Regions from separate parts of the uncultured Phyllobacterium sp. genome, predicted to be linked through region 1. Evidence: riboswitches for the same ligand, from Rfam matches in the RefSeq annotation. Region 1 holds a riboswitch; each other region holds the start of a gene.
What was found. A riboswitch is a leader RNA that binds a small molecule or an ion and turns the genes downstream of it on or off. The one in region 1 is predicted to bind cobalamin.
Positions count from the first base shown of each region.

Region 2: linked by a shared signal. The riboswitch ahead of bluB (5,6-dimethylbenzimidazole synthase) and the one ahead of cobU (bifunctional adenosylcobinamide kinase/adenosylcobinamide-phosphate guanylyltransferase) in region 1 are both predicted to bind cobalamin.
Region 3: linked by a shared signal. The riboswitch ahead of RDL77_RS14465 (aromatic ring-hydroxylating dioxygenase subunit alpha) and the one ahead of cobU (bifunctional adenosylcobinamide kinase/adenosylcobinamide-phosphate guanylyltransferase) in region 1 are both predicted to bind cobalamin.
Region 4: linked by a shared signal. The riboswitch ahead of RDL77_RS06005 (ribonucleoside-diphosphate reductase subunit alpha) and the one ahead of cobU (bifunctional adenosylcobinamide kinase/adenosylcobinamide-phosphate guanylyltransferase) in region 1 are both predicted to bind cobalamin.

Region 1 is NZ_CABSQF010000060.1:10,737-14,903, forward strand. It holds gene cobW (cobalamin biosynthesis protein CobW) at 1-627, opposite strand, end outside; gene cobU (bifunctional adenosylcobinamide kinase/adenosylcobinamide-phosphate guanylyltransferase) at 632-1,156, opposite strand; cobalamin riboswitch at 1,318-1,552, opposite strand; gene RDL77_RS22690 (cobyric acid synthase) at 1,597-3,054, opposite strand; gene RDL77_RS22695 (isobutyryl-CoA dehydrogenase) at 3,174-4,167, shown strand, end outside.
Region 2 is NZ_CABSQF010000032.1:7,516-11,682, reverse strand. It holds gene ettA (energy-dependent translational throttle protein EttA) at 1-1,104, shown strand, start outside; gene RDL77_RS17815 (MOSC domain-containing protein) at 1,224-1,832, shown strand; cobalamin riboswitch at 1,859-2,035, shown strand; gene bluB (5,6-dimethylbenzimidazole synthase) at 2,102-2,854, shown strand; gene RDL77_RS17805 (DUF2293 domain-containing protein) at 2,787-3,104, opposite strand; gene RDL77_RS17800 (metalloregulator ArsR/SmtB family transcription factor) at 3,247-4,167, shown strand, end outside.
Region 3 is NZ_CABSQF010000022.1:3,937-8,103, reverse strand. It holds gene purU (formyltetrahydrofolate deformylase) at 1-528, shown strand, start outside; gene RDL77_RS14470 (hybrid-cluster NAD(P)-dependent oxidoreductase) at 752-1,843, opposite strand; gene RDL77_RS14465 (aromatic ring-hydroxylating dioxygenase subunit alpha) at 1,851-3,095, opposite strand; cobalamin riboswitch at 3,220-3,420, opposite strand; gene RDL77_RS14460 (DUF1868 domain-containing protein) at 3,532-4,167, opposite strand, start outside.
Region 4 is NZ_CABSQF010000006.1:132,316-136,482, reverse strand. It holds gene RDL77_RS06005 (ribonucleoside-diphosphate reductase subunit alpha) at 16-2,895, opposite strand; cobalamin riboswitch at 3,003-3,214, opposite strand; gene RDL77_RS06000 (heme ABC transporter ATP-binding protein) at 3,265-4,056, opposite strand; gene RDL77_RS05995 (iron ABC transporter permease) at 4,059-4,167, opposite strand, start outside.

The DNA of each region.
Region 1 (4,167 bases):
GTTGAGCGAGCGCGACGAGCGGCTCTGCACATCGCCGCGCACACCTTCCAGCTGCTTGTCGCTGATCAGGTCGCTCTTGTTCAGCACGATCAGGTCGGCGGCACGGATCTGATCCTCGAACAGTTCTTCAAGCGGGCTGTCATGGTCGAGCGATTCATCCTGAATCCGCTGAGCATCCACCTTGTCATGGTCGTCGGCAAACCGGCCTTCCGACACGGCGGAAGCGTCGATCACCGTGACAACACCATCAACCGTCACCTGCGTCTTGATTTCAGGCCAGTTGAATGCGGCAACCAGCGGCTGTGGCAGCGCGAGGCCTGACGTCTCAATGACGATATGGTCAAAACGGTCCGGACGGTCGAGCAGTTTGGTCATGGTCGGGATGAAATCGTCGGCCACGGTGCAGCAGATGCAGCCATTGTTCAGCTCGATCACATCCTCGTCGCGGCAGGCTTCGATGCCGCAGCCCTTGAGCAGGCCGCCATCGACGCCGAGATCACCGAATTCATTGATGATGAGTGCGATGCGCTTGCCATTGGCGTTTTCGAGCAGATTGCGGATCATCGTGGTTTTGCCCGAACCGAGAAAACCGGTGATGACCGTTGCTGGAATCTTCTGACCCTGCATATTCCTATCCCTTCATGGTGAGCGGCAGCCCGGCTGCCACGAAATAGACTGTTGCCGCGGCCTGCGCTACGGCCTGATGGAGACGTCCGGCATGGTCGCGAAAATCGCGCGCCATGCGGTTCTCCGGTACGATGCCGAGACCCACTTCGTTCGAAACCAGAACGATCGAGCCTTGAAGTTTCGGCAGCACTTGCACGAGCTGCCGTGTCTCGGCGGTGATATCGCGCTCGGCCATCATCAGATTGGTCAGCCAGAGCGTCAGGCAATCGACAAGGATCGCCTTTCCTTCGGCAGCAACCCCTTGCAGGGTATCCACCAGATCGAGCGGTTCTTCGATGGTGTGCCAGGATGAACCACGCTGCGCCTTGTGCAGGTCGATGCGGACTGACATTTCCTCATCCCAGGACCTGCCGGTTGCGACATAAACGGGTTCAAGGCCGGAAGCCATGATCAGGCCTTCGGCAAAACTGGACTTGCCCGAGCGGGCACCGCCGAGAATGAACGTCACGCCGTGATTCAGCTGGGGCATCGCCGTCACTGCAATCGCGATGATCCGTCAGGTACGATCAAGCGGAATGCGGGCGGGGAAACGAGCGCGTATACAATGCGAGCAGCCATAACAACCTCCGTGCTGGGCCTGAAGGGACACGACCCTTCGGTTCTTGGGCAGGATTGCCCCGAGCGTTTCCTGGGAAACGCTCTATGACTGGCAGGTCTCCTGGCTCGCGGGTCACAGGATGAATGCTGCCTTCCCGGTTTCCCAGTGGCTGCCTTCTGCATATGCGTCAGGCTTTGCATTGATCCTCGCCGCTCTACAGTCGCGGGGTCGGCTGCGGTGGGGTCGCCCTTGAGGGTACAACCGTCGCATTCCCTTTTGATCCCTTGGCCTTTGGCCAATATGGGAACCAATCATGGCTGGGACGTTATTCACCCCCCACGGGAAATGTCAATGGAATCCGCACGGTTTGCTCAGGGAGCGGCACATGCAAGCAGCGCATCCACATCCAGCACTGTTTCAAGCTCGGCGGCGATACTATCCAGCGCGGCGTCCACCCCGGCCTTGTAGTCGAATGTTTCAGCGGCAATGCCCATCGTGCCCAGAAGCGCGGCGCGAAACCGGTCCGCCCCGAAAAGCCCGTGCAGATAGGTGCCGAATACCTTGCCGTCCGCCGATATGGCACCGTCATTGACGCCGTTGATGCGCACCGCGGGGCGCGAACAGTCCGGGCCGGTCGTCCGGCCCAGATGAATCTCGTAGCCATCAAGCGGCAGATCGAACGGCAGCGATTGCGCCGCCACATTGCGCACGGTCTTTTCCGGCTCCATCACCGTATCGATATCGAGATGCCCGAGCCCTGCCGTCTCCGTCACGCTGCCCTCGATGCCGTCGGGATCGCGCACGGTCCGGCCGAGCATCTGGAAACCGCCGCATATGCCGATGATATGGCCGCCGCGCCGCCGGTGCAGGTCGAGATCCCTGTCCCAGCCGTTCTCGCGGAAGCGCAGGAGGTCGCCGATGGTGGATTTGGACCCGGGAATGATGACCAGTCCCGCATCGGCAGGCAGCCGCTCGCCGCTGCGCACCATCACCACATCCACCTGCGGTTCGGCCATCAGCGGGTCGAGATCGTCGAAATTGGCGATGCGGTCGAGCACCGGCACGGCGATCTTCAGCGCCCGGCCCTCGCCCTTCACCAGACGCTCCAGCACGACGGAATCCTCGGCCGGCAGCCGCGCCGCGTCCTTCAGCCATGGCACCACGCCGAAAGACGGCCAGCCGGTGAACTGCGTGATGGCTGTCAGGCCGTCATCGAACAGCGAGACGTCGCCGCGAAACTTGTTGATGATATAGCCGGCAATCATCTCCCGGTCTTCCCGCTGCAGGATCGCATGGGTGCCGACGAGCGAGGCGATCACCCCGCCGCGATCGATATCGCCGACCAGAACCACGGGAACATTGGCGCGGATGGCAAAGCCCATATTGGCGATATCGCCCGCCCGCAGGTTGATTTCGGCGGGAGACCCCGCCCCCTCGACGATGACCAGATCGGCGCCCTCACGGACAATGTCCCACGACGCCATGACCGCGTCGAGCAGCTGCGCCTTGAATGTCTGGTAATCGCGCCCCTTGGCCTGGCCCCAGACTTTGCCCTGCACGATGATCTGGCTGCCGGTCTCCGATTGCGGCTTCAGCAGCACCGGGTTCATGTGCACCGACGATGGCACGCCGCAGGCGACGGCCTGCAGCCACTGCGCCCGCCCGATCTCGCCGCCGTCGTCGCTGACCGCCGCATTGTTCGACATGTTCTGCGGTTTGAACGGCCGAACCTTCAATCCGCGGTTGCGCGCAAGCCGGCAAAGTCCGGCCACCAGGACGGATTTACCAACATCTGACCCTGTTCCCTGCAACATGATTGCGTGCGTCATGGGCTTTGAGTAGCGGATATGTCTTTCTCTTCCTAGCCCCCGGCAAAACCTATCTGAATCGTTGCGCGGCCCGGCGCTTGCGATAGAGTGGAAATCAAGAGGAATACAGGGAGGTTATCATGGATGCGGTCGTTGATACGGCGTCCGGCCAGTTCGAACTCAATGAGGATCAGCTGGCGATTCAGGACATGGCGCGCGCCTTCGCGGCGGACCGCGTGGCGCCGAACGCGCTGGCCTGGGACCGGGACAAGCATTTTCCCGCCGATGTGATTCGCGAGACCGGTCCGCTCGGCATGGGCGGCATCTACACCAAGGAAGAATTCGGCGGTTCGGGACTGAAACGCCTTGATGCGGTGCTGATCTTCGAAGCCCTGTCTGCCGCCTGCCCGGCCTTCTCCGCCTTCATCTCGATCCACAACATGGCGACATGGATGATCGATCTCTACGGCAATGACGAACAGCGCCAGCGCTTCGTGCCGCAGCTGACCTCGATGGAATGGCTGGCGAGCTATTGCCTGACCGAGCCCAATTCCGGCTCGGATGCCGCCGCCCTCAAGACCCGCGCAGTGCGCGACGGCGACCACTATGTCCTCAACGGCGCCAAGCAGTTCATATCAGGCGCCGGCGATACCGACCTTTACGTCACCATGGTGCGTACCGGCGAAGATGGCCCGAAGGGCATTTCGACCCTGATCATCCCGAAGGATGCGCCCGGCCTGTCCTTCGGTGCCAATGAACACAAGATGGGCTGGAATGCCCAGTCGACCCGGCAGGTGATTTTCGACAATTGCCGCGTTCCCGTGGAAAACCGCCTCGGGGCGGAAGGTGATGGCTTCAAGATCGCCATGGGCGGGCTCGATGGCGGACGCCTGAATATTGCCGCCTGCTCGCTCGGCGGTGCCCAGTCCGCCCTCGACAAGGCTGTGACCTATGCATCCGAGCGCAAGGCGTTCGGCAAGGCCATCAACCAGTTCCAGGCGCTGCAGTTCAAGCTGGCGGATATGGAAACGGAACTGTCCGCCGCCCGCGTCCTGCTGTACACCGCCGCGTCAAAACTCGACCGCAAGGCGCATGATGCATCGAAATGGTCGGCCATGGCCAAGCGCTTCGTCA
Region 2 (4,167 bases), on a different contig from region 1:
CCGACCAACCACCTTGACGCCGAAACCACCGCCTGGCTGGAAAAGCACCTGCGCGAATATGCCGGCTCCGTCCTGCTGATCACGCACGATCGCTACTTCCTCGACAATGTGACCGGCTGGATTCTCGAGCTCGACCGCGGTCGCGGCATCCCCTATGAAGGCAATTACTCGGCCTATCTCGGTGCCAAGTCCAAGCGCATGCAGCAGGAAGGCCGCGAGGACGACTCGCGCCAGAAGGCTCTGGAGCGCGAGCGCGAGTGGATTTCCGCCAGCCCCAAGGCACGTCAGGCCAAGTCGAAAGCCCGTATCAAGGCCTATGACGCGCTGGTCGATGCCGCCAACGAGCAGCGTCCCGGCGATGCGCAGATCATCATCCCGGCAGGCGAACGGCTGGGGCAGGTGGTTATCGAAGCCGAGAACCTCACCAAATCCTTCGGCGACCGCGTTCTCATCGAAAACCTGACCTTCAAGCTGCCGCCCGGCGGCATCGTCGGCATCATCGGTCCGAACGGTGCGGGTAAGACCACGCTGTTCAAGATGATTACCGGGCAGGAAAAGCCGGATTCCGGCTCTATCCGCGTTGGTGAAACGGTTCATCTCGGTTATGTCGACCAGAGCCGCGATCATCTCGTTGCCGAGAAAAACGTATGGGAAGAAATTTCCGGCGGCAATGAAATCATCAAGATCGGCAAGAACGAGATGAATTCGCGCGCCTATGTCTCGGCGTTCAACTTCAAGGGCGGTGACCAGCAGCAGAAGGTCGGCAATCTCTCCGGCGGTCAGCGCAACCGCGTGCATCTTGCCAAGATGCTGCAATCCGGCGGCAATGTCCTGCTGCTCGACGAACCGACCAACGATCTTGATACCGAAACACTGGCGGCGCTTGAAGATGCGCTGGAAAAGTACGCCGGCTGCGCCGTTATCATCAGCCACGATCGCATGTTCCTCGACCGGCTGGCGACGCACATCCTCGCGTTCGAAGGCGACAGCCACGTCGAATGGTTCGAAGGCAACTTCCAGGACTATGAGAACGACAAGATCCGCCGTCTGGGACCGGACAGCGTCAATCCCAAGCGTCCGAGCTACAAGCCTCTGACACGCTGATGCGACCGGGAGGGCGGCAACGCCCTCCCATCACCAATTTTGACGTTTCCATCAGTGATATTGGCTGGTTTTAACAAGCAATTTTCCTAAGATGCGGCTGATTTCACCGGAGTGCCGTCATGACAGATCTTTTCGCAACCAGAACGGACATCCTTCCAGCCCGCAAGATTGTCGGGCGGGTGAGCGGCCTGTTCCAGGCGCCGAAAGACAGTTTTGTCACCGCTGCCACGGACACGCTCGATCTCACCTTTGAAGGCATCCGCGGCGATTATCATGCCGGCCTGACGCGCCGGTCCGGCGGACGCGAGCCCTGGTATCCGCGCGGCACGGAGATGCGCAACGAGCGGCATATTTCCATTCTGGCGGCGGACGAACTCGAAACCATTGCCAGCGCCATGGGCCTTGCGGAAGTCAAACCCGAATGGATCGGCGCCAACATGGTTGTCGATGGCATTCCCTCACTTTCCATGCTGCCGCCGCGCACGCTGCTGTTCTTCGAAGGCGGCGTGACGCTGAAGGTCGACGGGCAGAACGCGCCGTGCAAGGTCGCCGGACGCTCTATTGCCGAGCGGGCGCAGACCGCCGATCACACCGCGACGGCGCTTGACTTCGTCAAGGCGTCGAAGCGGCTGCGTGGCATCGTCGTCTGGGTTGAAGTGCCGGGAATCATCCGTTCCGGCGAAAAAATCGATGCGCGCCTGCCGGAGCAATGGATTTATCCGGGCTGACGCTTGCGTCCTTCGCCGATCTGTGGCGAATGGAATGCAGGTCCGGTGCCTGCATGCAGGAGAATCGGGAAGCCGGTGCAAATCCGGCACGTGCCCAACGCTGTATAGGGGATGGGCCGCGCAGATTGCCACGGGGAAACCCGGAAGGCGCGCGGTTCAGGTGAACCTCAGTCAGAAGACCGGCCGGACCGGATAGCCGAAACCGCACGGACAGCGGGGAGGTGTCAGGGGTCAGGGCAATCTGGCCCTCGCATTGTTGGGAGCAAACGATGCACGATTCTGCCTGCGGTCCCGTGGCCGCCGCCGATTTTTCCGCGGACGAGCGCGCCGCGGTCTACAAAGCCATCCATACCCGCCGCGATGTACGCGACCAGTTCCTGCCAAGGCCCGTCGACGACGATGCGCTGCTGCGGCTGCTCGATGCCGCCCATCACGCGCCGTCGGTGGGGTTCATGCAGCCGTGGAATTTCATTCTCATCCGCGATGCGGCACGCAAGGCCGAGGTGCACCAGGCCTTTACCCGCGCCAATGCCGAAGCAAAGGCCATGTTCACCGACGAGCGCCAGGCGCTCTACGCATCGCTGAAGCTTGAGGGCATCGTGAAGGCACCGGTCAATCTGTGCATCACCTGCGACCGGACACGCGGCGGCGATGTCGTTCTTGGGCGCACCCATAACCGGCAGATGGACGTCTACAGCACCGTCTGTGCCGTGCAGAACCTGTGGCTGGCGGCGCGGGCGGAAGGCATCGGCGTCGGCTGGGTCAGCATCTACCACGACCGGGACATGCGCCGCATTCTGGCCATCCCCGATCATGTCGAGATCATCGCCTATCTCTGCATCGGCTATGTCGACCAGCTCTACGATCAGCCGGAGCTGCAAAAGCGCGGCTGGCGCGAACGGCTGCCGCTGGACCAGCTCATCTATGAAGATCGGTGGAATGCCGGCGCCGAAGTCAGCTCGGATCGTCCTCGTCCGGATCCAGCAGCCGCGTCGCCCGCCATTCCGTCAATTTCCGGTTGATCGCCTCGAGCACGAAGAAACGGGCCGAGTCCTTGTCATAGCCCTCGTCGCGCAGCGCATCGTAATCCGTGTGCTGATGGCGGACATGGGCGACCGTGGCCAGCCACACCGCAATGGGCGGCGGCAGGGTTTTCATGTGCGGTGCCGTGGCGGCGGCGCGTATGGGCTCGGAATCCGAATAGGGCACTGCAGGCAAAAGCAGTGTCAGCGCCTTGCCGATAGCCCTTTGGCGGTTGGTCCCTGAACTCATTGCACTCTCTTCCCGCCGATTCGCTGATCGATATACCAGCCTATTTCAGACGCGACGAAATTTGCCGTCAACGGAAAAACAAAACTTGCCAAATCTGTATTTCTCACATAAACATATCTTTATATCTTTTGAGGATACCTTGATGGACAAACGTGATCTCAATCTTGACCTGATGGTCGATACGCTGAAGGCAGCGGCGGAACCCAGCCGCCTGCGCATTCTGGCGCTGTTGTCCCGGGGGGATCTGACGGTTTCCGATCTGACCTCCATCCTCGGGCAGTCGCAGCCGCGCGTCTCCCGCCATCTCAAGCTGCTGTTCGAAGCCAATCTGATCAACCGTTATCAGGAGGGCTCCTGGGCCTATTTCCGCCTCGCTGAATCCCTTGTGGTTGGCGATATCGCCCGGATCCTGCTCGATCGTCTTGATGTGTCCGATCCATTGCTGGAGCGCGATATCGAGCGGCTCGGCTCGGTGAAGCTGCAGCGCCGCGAGCGGGCCGCCGCCTATTTCAGTGCCAATGCCACCAGCTGGGACGCTATCCGTTCGCTGCATGTGCCGGATGGCGCGGTGGAAGCCGCGCTGACGAAGATTATCGGGCGCACGCCGTTCCAGGCGATGCTTGACGTGGGCACCGGCACCGGTCGTCTTCTCGAACTGTTTGCCCCGCTTTACGTGCGCGGCGTCGGCATCGATATCAATCGCGACATGCTGACCATTGCCCGCTCCAATCTCGACCGGTCGGGCATCACCAATGCGCAGGTCCGCCAGGGCGACGTCTATTCGCTGCCGGTTGACCGGGAGTCCTTCGATCTGGTGACCGTTCATCAGGTGCTGCACTTCCTCGACAATCCTGCCGAGGCCATCCGCGAGGCCGCACGCGCCTTGCGTGCGGGCGGGCGCATGCTGATTGTCGATTTCGCCCCGCACGATCTTGAATTCCTGCGGGACAGCCATGCGCATATACGGCTTGGCTTCAACGACAACCAGATGCGCGACTGGCTGACCGAGGCCGGGCTGGCGCTGGAAAACAGCATCGAACTCGAACCAAAAGACAAAGACAAA
Region 3 (4,167 bases), on a different contig from region 1:
AAGGTCGGCTGGCTCGATGCGGAAGTGGCCGCCATCGTCTCCAACCACGAGGACAGCCGCCGCTTTGCCGAGCATGAGGGCATCCCCTACCATGTGCTGCCTGTGTCGAAAGACAACAAGACGGCGCAGGAGGAGGCGCTGCTGAAGATCGTCAAGGACACCGGCGCCGACCTCGTCATCCTCGCCCGCTACATGCAGGTGCTCTCCGACACTCTGTCGAAGCGGCTGTTCGGCAAGGTGATCAACATCCACCATTCGTTCCTGCCGAGCTTCAAGGGGGCAAAGCCCTATCACCAGGCGTTCGAGCGCGGGGTGAAACTGATCGGCGCGACGGCGCATTATGTCACGCCCGACCTCGACGAGGGCCCGATCATCGAGCAGGAGACCGAGCGGGTCAGCCATGCCATGAGCGCCGAGGACTTTGTCGCCACCGGCCGCGATATCGAGAGCCGGGTGCTCGCCCGTGCCGTCAAGAAGCACCTCGAATCCCGCGTCATGCTCAATGGGCACAAGACCGTGGTGTTCTAAGCACAGGCATTATTTACGGTGCGTGGTGCGTGGTTCGACAAGCTCACCATGAGGGAGAGTGAGGACTTCAGGGAGTCATATGCTGCAATCCTTGTGATTAAGCATTGCAGCCCAACCCTCTCCCTCATGGTGAGCTTGTCGAACCACGCACAATCGCAATGCGAGCCTTCACCGCCAGTTATTGCCTGCACTTGAGAACGGAGAATAGCTCAAAAGGCGGCGCTCAGGCTTCGATCTCCACATTGCCGAGTGGCTTGGTGCAGCAGGCAAGGACAAATCCCTCGTCGATTTCCTCGTCGAGAATACCGCCATTGTGATCCATCTCGGACTTGCCCGAGAGTTTCATCACCTTGCACGTGCCGCACAGGCCGGATTCGCAGGCCGCCGCAATGCGGATACCGGCGCCGCGCGCCGCCTTGAGGATCGTATCGCCCGGCATGCAGGGCACATCCATGCCCGACATGGAAAAGGTGATCGTCGCCGACGCTTCCACGGCGACGGTGGACATCACATCGAAGGCGGGCAGGACGGGCTCGGCGGCCGGACCGAAGCTTTCCTGATGATAGTGCGCCATGTCGAAACCGCTGGCTTCGAGCATACCGCGCACATCGCGCATGAAACCTTCCGGACCGCAGCAGAAGATCGTCCTGTCCTTGAAATCGGGCGACAGCAGCGGCAGCTTGGGCGCTTCCAGCCGCCCGCGGATACCGGTCCACACCTGCCCCATCTCGTGTTCCTTGATCAGGAACGACAGTTTCAGGTTGGGCATGCAGTTTGTCAGATATTCCAGTTCCCGGCGGAAAATGATGTCGCTGGGCCGGCGGGCGCAGGTGACGAAGCTGATATCGCTCTGCGGGGCGCAATCATGCATCCAGCGGGTCATCGACATCATCGGCGTGATGCCGGACCCGGCCGAGATGAACAGGTACTTTTCCCCCGGATGCCTGCGCATGGAGAAATCGCCGAGCGGACCGAAGGCCTTCAGCCGCATGCCGGGGGTCAGGTGATCCAGCATCCAGCGGGTGCCGATGCTGTTCTCCTGCGCCTTGACCGTCACCGCGATGGTGAAGGGCCGTGACGGGCTGGAGGAGAGCGTATAGGTGCGCAGGACGGCTTCGGGCTGCACCGGCAGCTCGAAGGTCATGAACTGGCCCGGCTCATAGCGGAACCAGTTCTGGTTGTCGGAACGGAATGTGAAGGTCTTCACATTCGGCGCTTCCTCGATGATCGACAAACACTCCAGCAGATGCAGCCGGTCATTCCATGGCTGCATCTGGTCGAGGTGCGGGTAAGACTGAGGAACGCCCATGTTCATTGTGTACCTATGCTACCTTGCTGAGCCGCGTATCGCCGCCGGAGAGACGCTCTTCCATGAACCTGCAATACCATTCGAGGAATTGCAGCACGCCGCCTTCATGCTCGGGCGAATAGGGGCCGGGCTCGTAGGCGGGCGAGCGGATGCCGAAGGCGTTTTCCTCGACGATCCGGCGGTCCTGGTCATTGGTCTCGAGCCAGACATGCGTCAGTTCCTCGATGGTGTAATCCACGCCCTCAACCGCATCCTTGTGCACCAGCCATTTGGTGGTGACCTGCGTTTCATCCGGGCCGAGCGGCAGCACGCGGAAGGAAATGGCATGGTCGCCGAGGATATGGTTCCAGGTGGTCGGGTAATGGAACAGCAGCAGCGAGCCGATCTGCTTCTCGTTGACACTGTCGCTGAGCTGCCGGCCGACGGCGCGGCGCCCGCTCATCGTATAGCTTTCCGCATCGCGCAGCAGCGGCACACGGGTGGCGCGGTACTGGCCGTCATCGGACATGCGGAAAATGCTGGGCAGGCCTGCCGCTTCGCAACGCTGCCAGTGGGCAGCAATTTCCGGATCGTCAGCGGCGCCCTGGACACCGCTCACGCTCGGCGCTTCCGGAAAGGTCTTGCACAGCTCGGGATGATTGGCCACGCAGTGATAGCACTCGCGGTTGTTTTCCCAGACCAGCTTCCAGTTGCCCTTTTCAACGATGGTGCTCTGATAGGCGACCTTGGTTTCGGTGAGGTGGTGCGGCGCGAGATAGGGCTCGATCAGTGCACGCGTCGCGCTGAAATCGACAGGATTCTGCGCCAGGCAGATGAAGATGTAACCGCCGACGCTTTCGCACTGCACCGGCTTCAGGCTGTGCTGGCTGGCGTCGAAATCATCGCCCATCTGGCGGGCGAACAGCAGGCGCCCGTCAAGCTCGTAGGTCCACTGGTGATAGGGGCAGACGAGCTTGGCCGACGTGCCGCGCTCGGCCGAGCAGACGCGCGAGCCGCGATGGCGGCAGGAATTGTGAAAGGCCCGGATCTGGCCCTGGCGGTCGCGCACGATGACCACGGGATAGTCGCCGACCTGCACCGTGAAGAAGTTGCCGGGCTTGGCGACTTCGCAATCATGGCCGATGAACAGCCAGTCGCGATAAAAGATGTTCTCCATATCGAGCCGGAAATAATCCGGATCGGAATAGAAAGACTGTTCAAGGCCGTAGCCGGGTTTCCGGTTTCTCAGGTTCCGGAGCAGTTCGTTGCGTATATCCATGTCGTGTCCTCGCCTCGATGTTGCGAAAGGACTGACTGGTGGTGACGGAGGAAGAACGCCTGCACGGCCAGCCACCGGCTGATGCCCGCACAGAATCATGCTCCTTGATCGCCCACCGCGATCAGTCGGTTTTCAGTACCGAGGCTGGTTTCCGGGCTCTGGAGTTGCCGTATCGGCTGTCACGACGCCTTCCCGGGGTTGTGACCCAGTGGCTGTTATGCCGTGTTTCACTCCACTACCGTTGCGGGGGCAGCGCCGGGTTTCCGACCGGCTTCCCAATTCTCCGCTTCCCTAGAAAAGCGGCACCTCAAGTGCCCCGATAAAAGCATCCGGCACCCAAAAAGAATAGGTGCGGAAACGACATCGCATTTACGTAAGACGACACGCCGGGCGCGTGTACACTATGTCGCAGATTGGCGATCAAACGGCCTCTGGTTCAATCCAGAACCACCAGTTCCTCGAAATGATTCATATCGACAAAACTGCAGAATGCGGGCGGATTCAACGCAATCACCGGCGATTCACGCCGGATGAATGCTAGGCAATCATCCAGAAGTTCCTGCCAGGCCCTGAGCCTTTCATCCGGGAACCGCGCGATCGGATAGGCCAGCGTGATGTGGAAGACATAGGTGTCGTGATCAGGATGCCGGTAACCGAACGGCACGGCCAGTTCGTCGCGCCAGGCGCGCATGATGCGCTCGTCATATTCGCTCGCACCCGCCACTGTCAGGCCTGCGGGCGTGACATCGATCACCTCGACGTTGAACGGCCCGCATCCCTCGAAATCCCGCAGGCGATCCACATAAAGCCGCGTCATGTCGTTGATGCTTGTCTCCAGCGGAACATCATCCGGCCAATAGAACGGGCGGCGGCGATATTCGATAATGCCCTGAAACAGCGTCATGTGCAGGCTGGAGACGGGGGTAAAGGCCAGCTGCCCTGCATCGGGCATCGCCAGCATCCGGTCGCGCACGGCAATGACCGAGGCTTCCGACTCGGACCCCTTCACCAGATGGCAGACCACCGTATTGCCGGGTTCCGGCTGAAAGACGCCCGCGCTGTTGTAGCGCCG
Region 4 (4,167 bases), on a different contig from region 1:
GGCGCGGTTGCGCGCTTACTGGCAGGCTTCACAGTCAGGATCATTGATCGAACAGGCATTGCCGGCCGGTTCCGACAGGATGATCGGTTCGGCAACCGGCTTGGCGGCGACCGCGTTAAGCTTGCCATCCGTGCCTTTCAGCGTGGACTTTTCCACGTGGGACGCCGAGCGCGAGCGCAGGTAATAGGTCGTCTTCAAGCCGCTGTTCCAGGCGAGACGATAGAGCTCGTCCAGCTTCTTGCCGCTTGGATTGGCGATATAGAGGTTGAGGGATTGGGCTTGGTCGATCCACTTCTGCCGGCGCGAGGCCGCTGCGATCAGCCATGCACTGTCGATTTCGAATGCCGTGGCATAGAGCGCCTTGAGGTCGGCAGGGATGCGGTCGATTTCACCCACCGAGCCGTCGAAATACTTCAGGTCCGAAATCATCACCTCGTCCCATAGCCCGCGCTGCTTCAGGTCATGCACCAGTGCTGCATTCACGACAGTGAAGTCGCCCGACATGTTGGATTTGACGAAGAGGTTCTGATAGGCGGGCTCGATGGACTGGGCGACGCCGCAAATGTTGGAAATCGTTGCGGTGGGGGCAATCGCCATGGTGTTGGAATTGCGCATTCCGGTTGTCGTCACCCGCTTGCGCAGGGCTTCCCAGTCGAGGGTAGTGCTGCGATCCATCGAAAGCCTGGCGCCGGCCGCCGTGCGGGCCTGATCGAGCAGTTCAATGGAATCGATCGGGAGAATGCCTTTTGACCAGAGCGAACCGCTGAAGCTCGGATAGCTGCCACGTTCGCTGGCAAGGTCAACCGATGCCGAAATGGCATGATAGGAAATGGCTTCCATGCTGAGATCGGCGAAAGCCACGGCTTCGTTGGAGGCGTAGGGAATACGCAATGCCTGCAATGCATCCTGGAAACCCATCAAGCCGAGACCGACCGGACGGTGACGCAGGTTGGAATGGCGCGCTTCCGGGATCGTGTAGAAGTTGATGTCGATGACATTGTCGAGCATGCGCATGGCCGTTGCCACAGTGCGCGCCAGACGTTCAAGGTCGAGACCTTCGGCTGCAATGTGATTGGCAAGGTTGATCGAGCCGAGGTTGCACACCGCAACTTCATCCTTCGATGTGTTGAGGGTAATTTCCGTGCACAGGTTCGAGGAATGCACCACGCCGACATGGCCTTGGGGCGAGCGGATATTGCAGGGGTCCTTGAAGGTGACCCATGGGTGGCCCGTCTCGAACAGCATCGTCAAAATCCGGCGCCAGAGATCCAGTGCCCGCACGGTGCGGAAGACACGGATTTCGCCGCGTGCAGCCTTGGCTTCATAGGCCTCGTAGGCAGTTTTGAAGTCCGCGCCATAGAGATCATGCAGATCCGGCGTCTCGTCAGGTGAGAACAGGGTCCACGGCTCGTCCTTTTCCACGCGGCTCATGAACAGATCAGGCACCCAGTTGGCGGTGTTCATGTCGTGGGTGCGGCGGCGGTCGTCACCGGTATTCTTGCGCAGATCGAGAAACTCCTCGATGTCGACATGCCAGGTCTCGAGATAGGCGCAGACCGCGCCCTTGCGCTTGCCGCCCTGATTGACCGCGATGGCCGTATCGTTGGCCACTTTCAGGAACGGTACGACGCCCTGGCTTTCGCCGTTGGTTCCCTTGATATGGGCGCCAAGACCGCGCACGGGCGTCCAGTCATTGCCCAGGCCGCCGGAATATTTTGCGAGGAGCGCATTGTCCTTCACCGCCTTGAAGATGCCGTCGAGATCGTCGGCGACGGTGGTCAGGAAGCAGGAGGACAGCTGCGGACGCAGCGTGCCCGAATTGAACAGCGTCGGTGTGGATGCCATGAAGTCGAACGACGACAGCAGATCGTAGAATTCGATGGCGCGTGCTTCCCGGTCGATCTCGCGGGTGGCGAGGCCCATGGCAACGCGCATCAGGAAGGCCTGCGGCAACTCGAACCGGATACCGCGTGTCTGCTGGAGATAACGATCATACAGAGTCTGCAGGCCGAGATACTGGAACTGCAGGTCGCGTTCCGGCTTCAGGGCTGCTGATATTTTCCGCAGGTCGAAGCGGGCGAGTTCAGGGTCGAGCAGTTCCGCTTCAATGCCGGCCTTCACATAGGCGGGGGAATAATCGGCGTACCGCTCCGCCATTTCGTGCTGGGTCGCCTGTTCAGGCCGGCCGAAGACAAAGCTCAAGGCTTCGCGGCGCAGCTTGTCCAGAAGCAGACGGGCGGTGACAAAGGAATAGTTCGGTTCGGTTTCAACGAGTGTGCGTGCAGCCAGAATGGGCGCAAGCGACAGTTCGTCGAGGGTGATGCCGTCATAAAGATTACGCCGGGTTTCGCTGAGGATCGGCGCGGCGCTCGCCCCCTCAAGTCCTTCACAGGCTTCGTCGATGATGCGGGCAAGCCGCACCGCATCGAGAGGTGTCTTGGTTCCGTCGAGCAGGGTAACGCTCAGCGACGGGCCGGTTTCGGCCACCGGTTCCACCAGCTTCGCCCGTTCTCGCGCCCGTTCTTCCCGGTAGAGCACGTAAGCACGCGCAACCTTGTGGTTTTCGCTGCGCATGAGAGCAAGTTCGACCTGGTCCTGCACATCTTCAATGTGAAACAGACGGCCTTCGCTGCTGCGGCGCTTCAAGGTTGTCACGATCTCTGCAGTCAAGCCTTCGACGACATCGTGTACCCGGCGCGAACCGGCAGCGACATTGCCTTCAACGGCGAGGAAGGCTTTGGTCAGGGCAACAGTGATTTTCAGCGGGTCGAAGGGTGTGACCGAGCCATTGCGGCGAATGACGCGATAGCCGGGCTCGCTGGATGATGGCTGCAATTCGGCAGGACGAACCGGCGACTGACCGTCGGCGCGGGTGGCTTGAAGAGAAAGAGACATGTGCTTATACCCCAAATGTTGGGGGCAAAGGTCGAGCGCACGCGTGCAAGAATCCGGTCAGCTTGCGGCCGACCATTGCAAGCGACACACCGGGACACCCCGCCCGTGGACGTTCATCATGTCATGGCAGGTCTCCTGGCTCACAGGTCGGCGCTGGTGTCGGCCTTCCCGAAGCTGGGCTTCAGTGGCATTGTCGACAACAACTCGCTGTTTACAGTTGCGGGGGCAGCGCCGGCATCAATGTCCAGGACATTTCACCGGCTTCCCTCTTAGCTCCCGGTCTTGCGACTCGGAGAGAACCATAACATCTATATTTAGTATCAAATCGTCGTTTTTAGTCAATAGGTAGATGGATACGTCTTCGCGTACTCAGAGCACTGCGGATTGCGGCAAGACGAACGGCACGGATTTTCCAGGCAGACCGCCCACCTTGAGCGCACATTCATAGACGCGCAGGATGCGGTCATCCGTCAAGACCTCCGTGGGGGTGCCCACAGAATCGGCTCTCCCCCTGTGCATGACCACGACCCGGTCGGCAAACATGGAGGTGAGGTTGAGGTCATGCAGGATAGCGATGACCCCGCCACCGCGATCGGCAAAGTCGCGGGCAATCTGCATGATGATCAGCTGATGTTTGATATCGAGGCTCGACACAGGCTCATCCAGAAACAGGAAGCGCGGCTGGCCGTCGAGCACCGGCTGCCAGACCTGGCAGAGGACGCGCGCCAGTTGCACCCGCTGCTGCTCGCCGCCGGAGAGTTCCTGATAGAACCGCCCACCGAAACCCGCGAGGTCAACGCGCTCAAGCGCTTCATCGGGCAGTGTGTCCACGTTGTGGCGCGAAGCACCGGAGCGGCCGCTGGTCATGCCCAGCTTGACGATCTCACGCACGGTAAACGGGAAGGACAGCGAGGTGGATTGCGGCAGGATCGCCCGCATGGTTGCCATCTGCCAGAGCTTCAACCGGTTGATCGGCATGCTGTTGATGCTGATGACGCCCTCATGCGGCAGATCACCGGAGAGTGCGCGCATCAGGGTCGTTTTGCCTGACCCGTTGGGGCCGACGATAACTGTGAATGCGCCAGCCTGCGCATCAAAGGATACGTCCTCGACGATTCTGTTTCGGCCGAGGGATACGGAGACGTTGGAAACACGGATCATGGTCAGAGGTCCAGAATGCCGCGGCGGCGCAGCAATATCCACAGGAAGAACGGTGCGCCGACGGCTGCCGTGACGATGCCGATCGGCAGTTCCGATGGCGCAACAATCGTT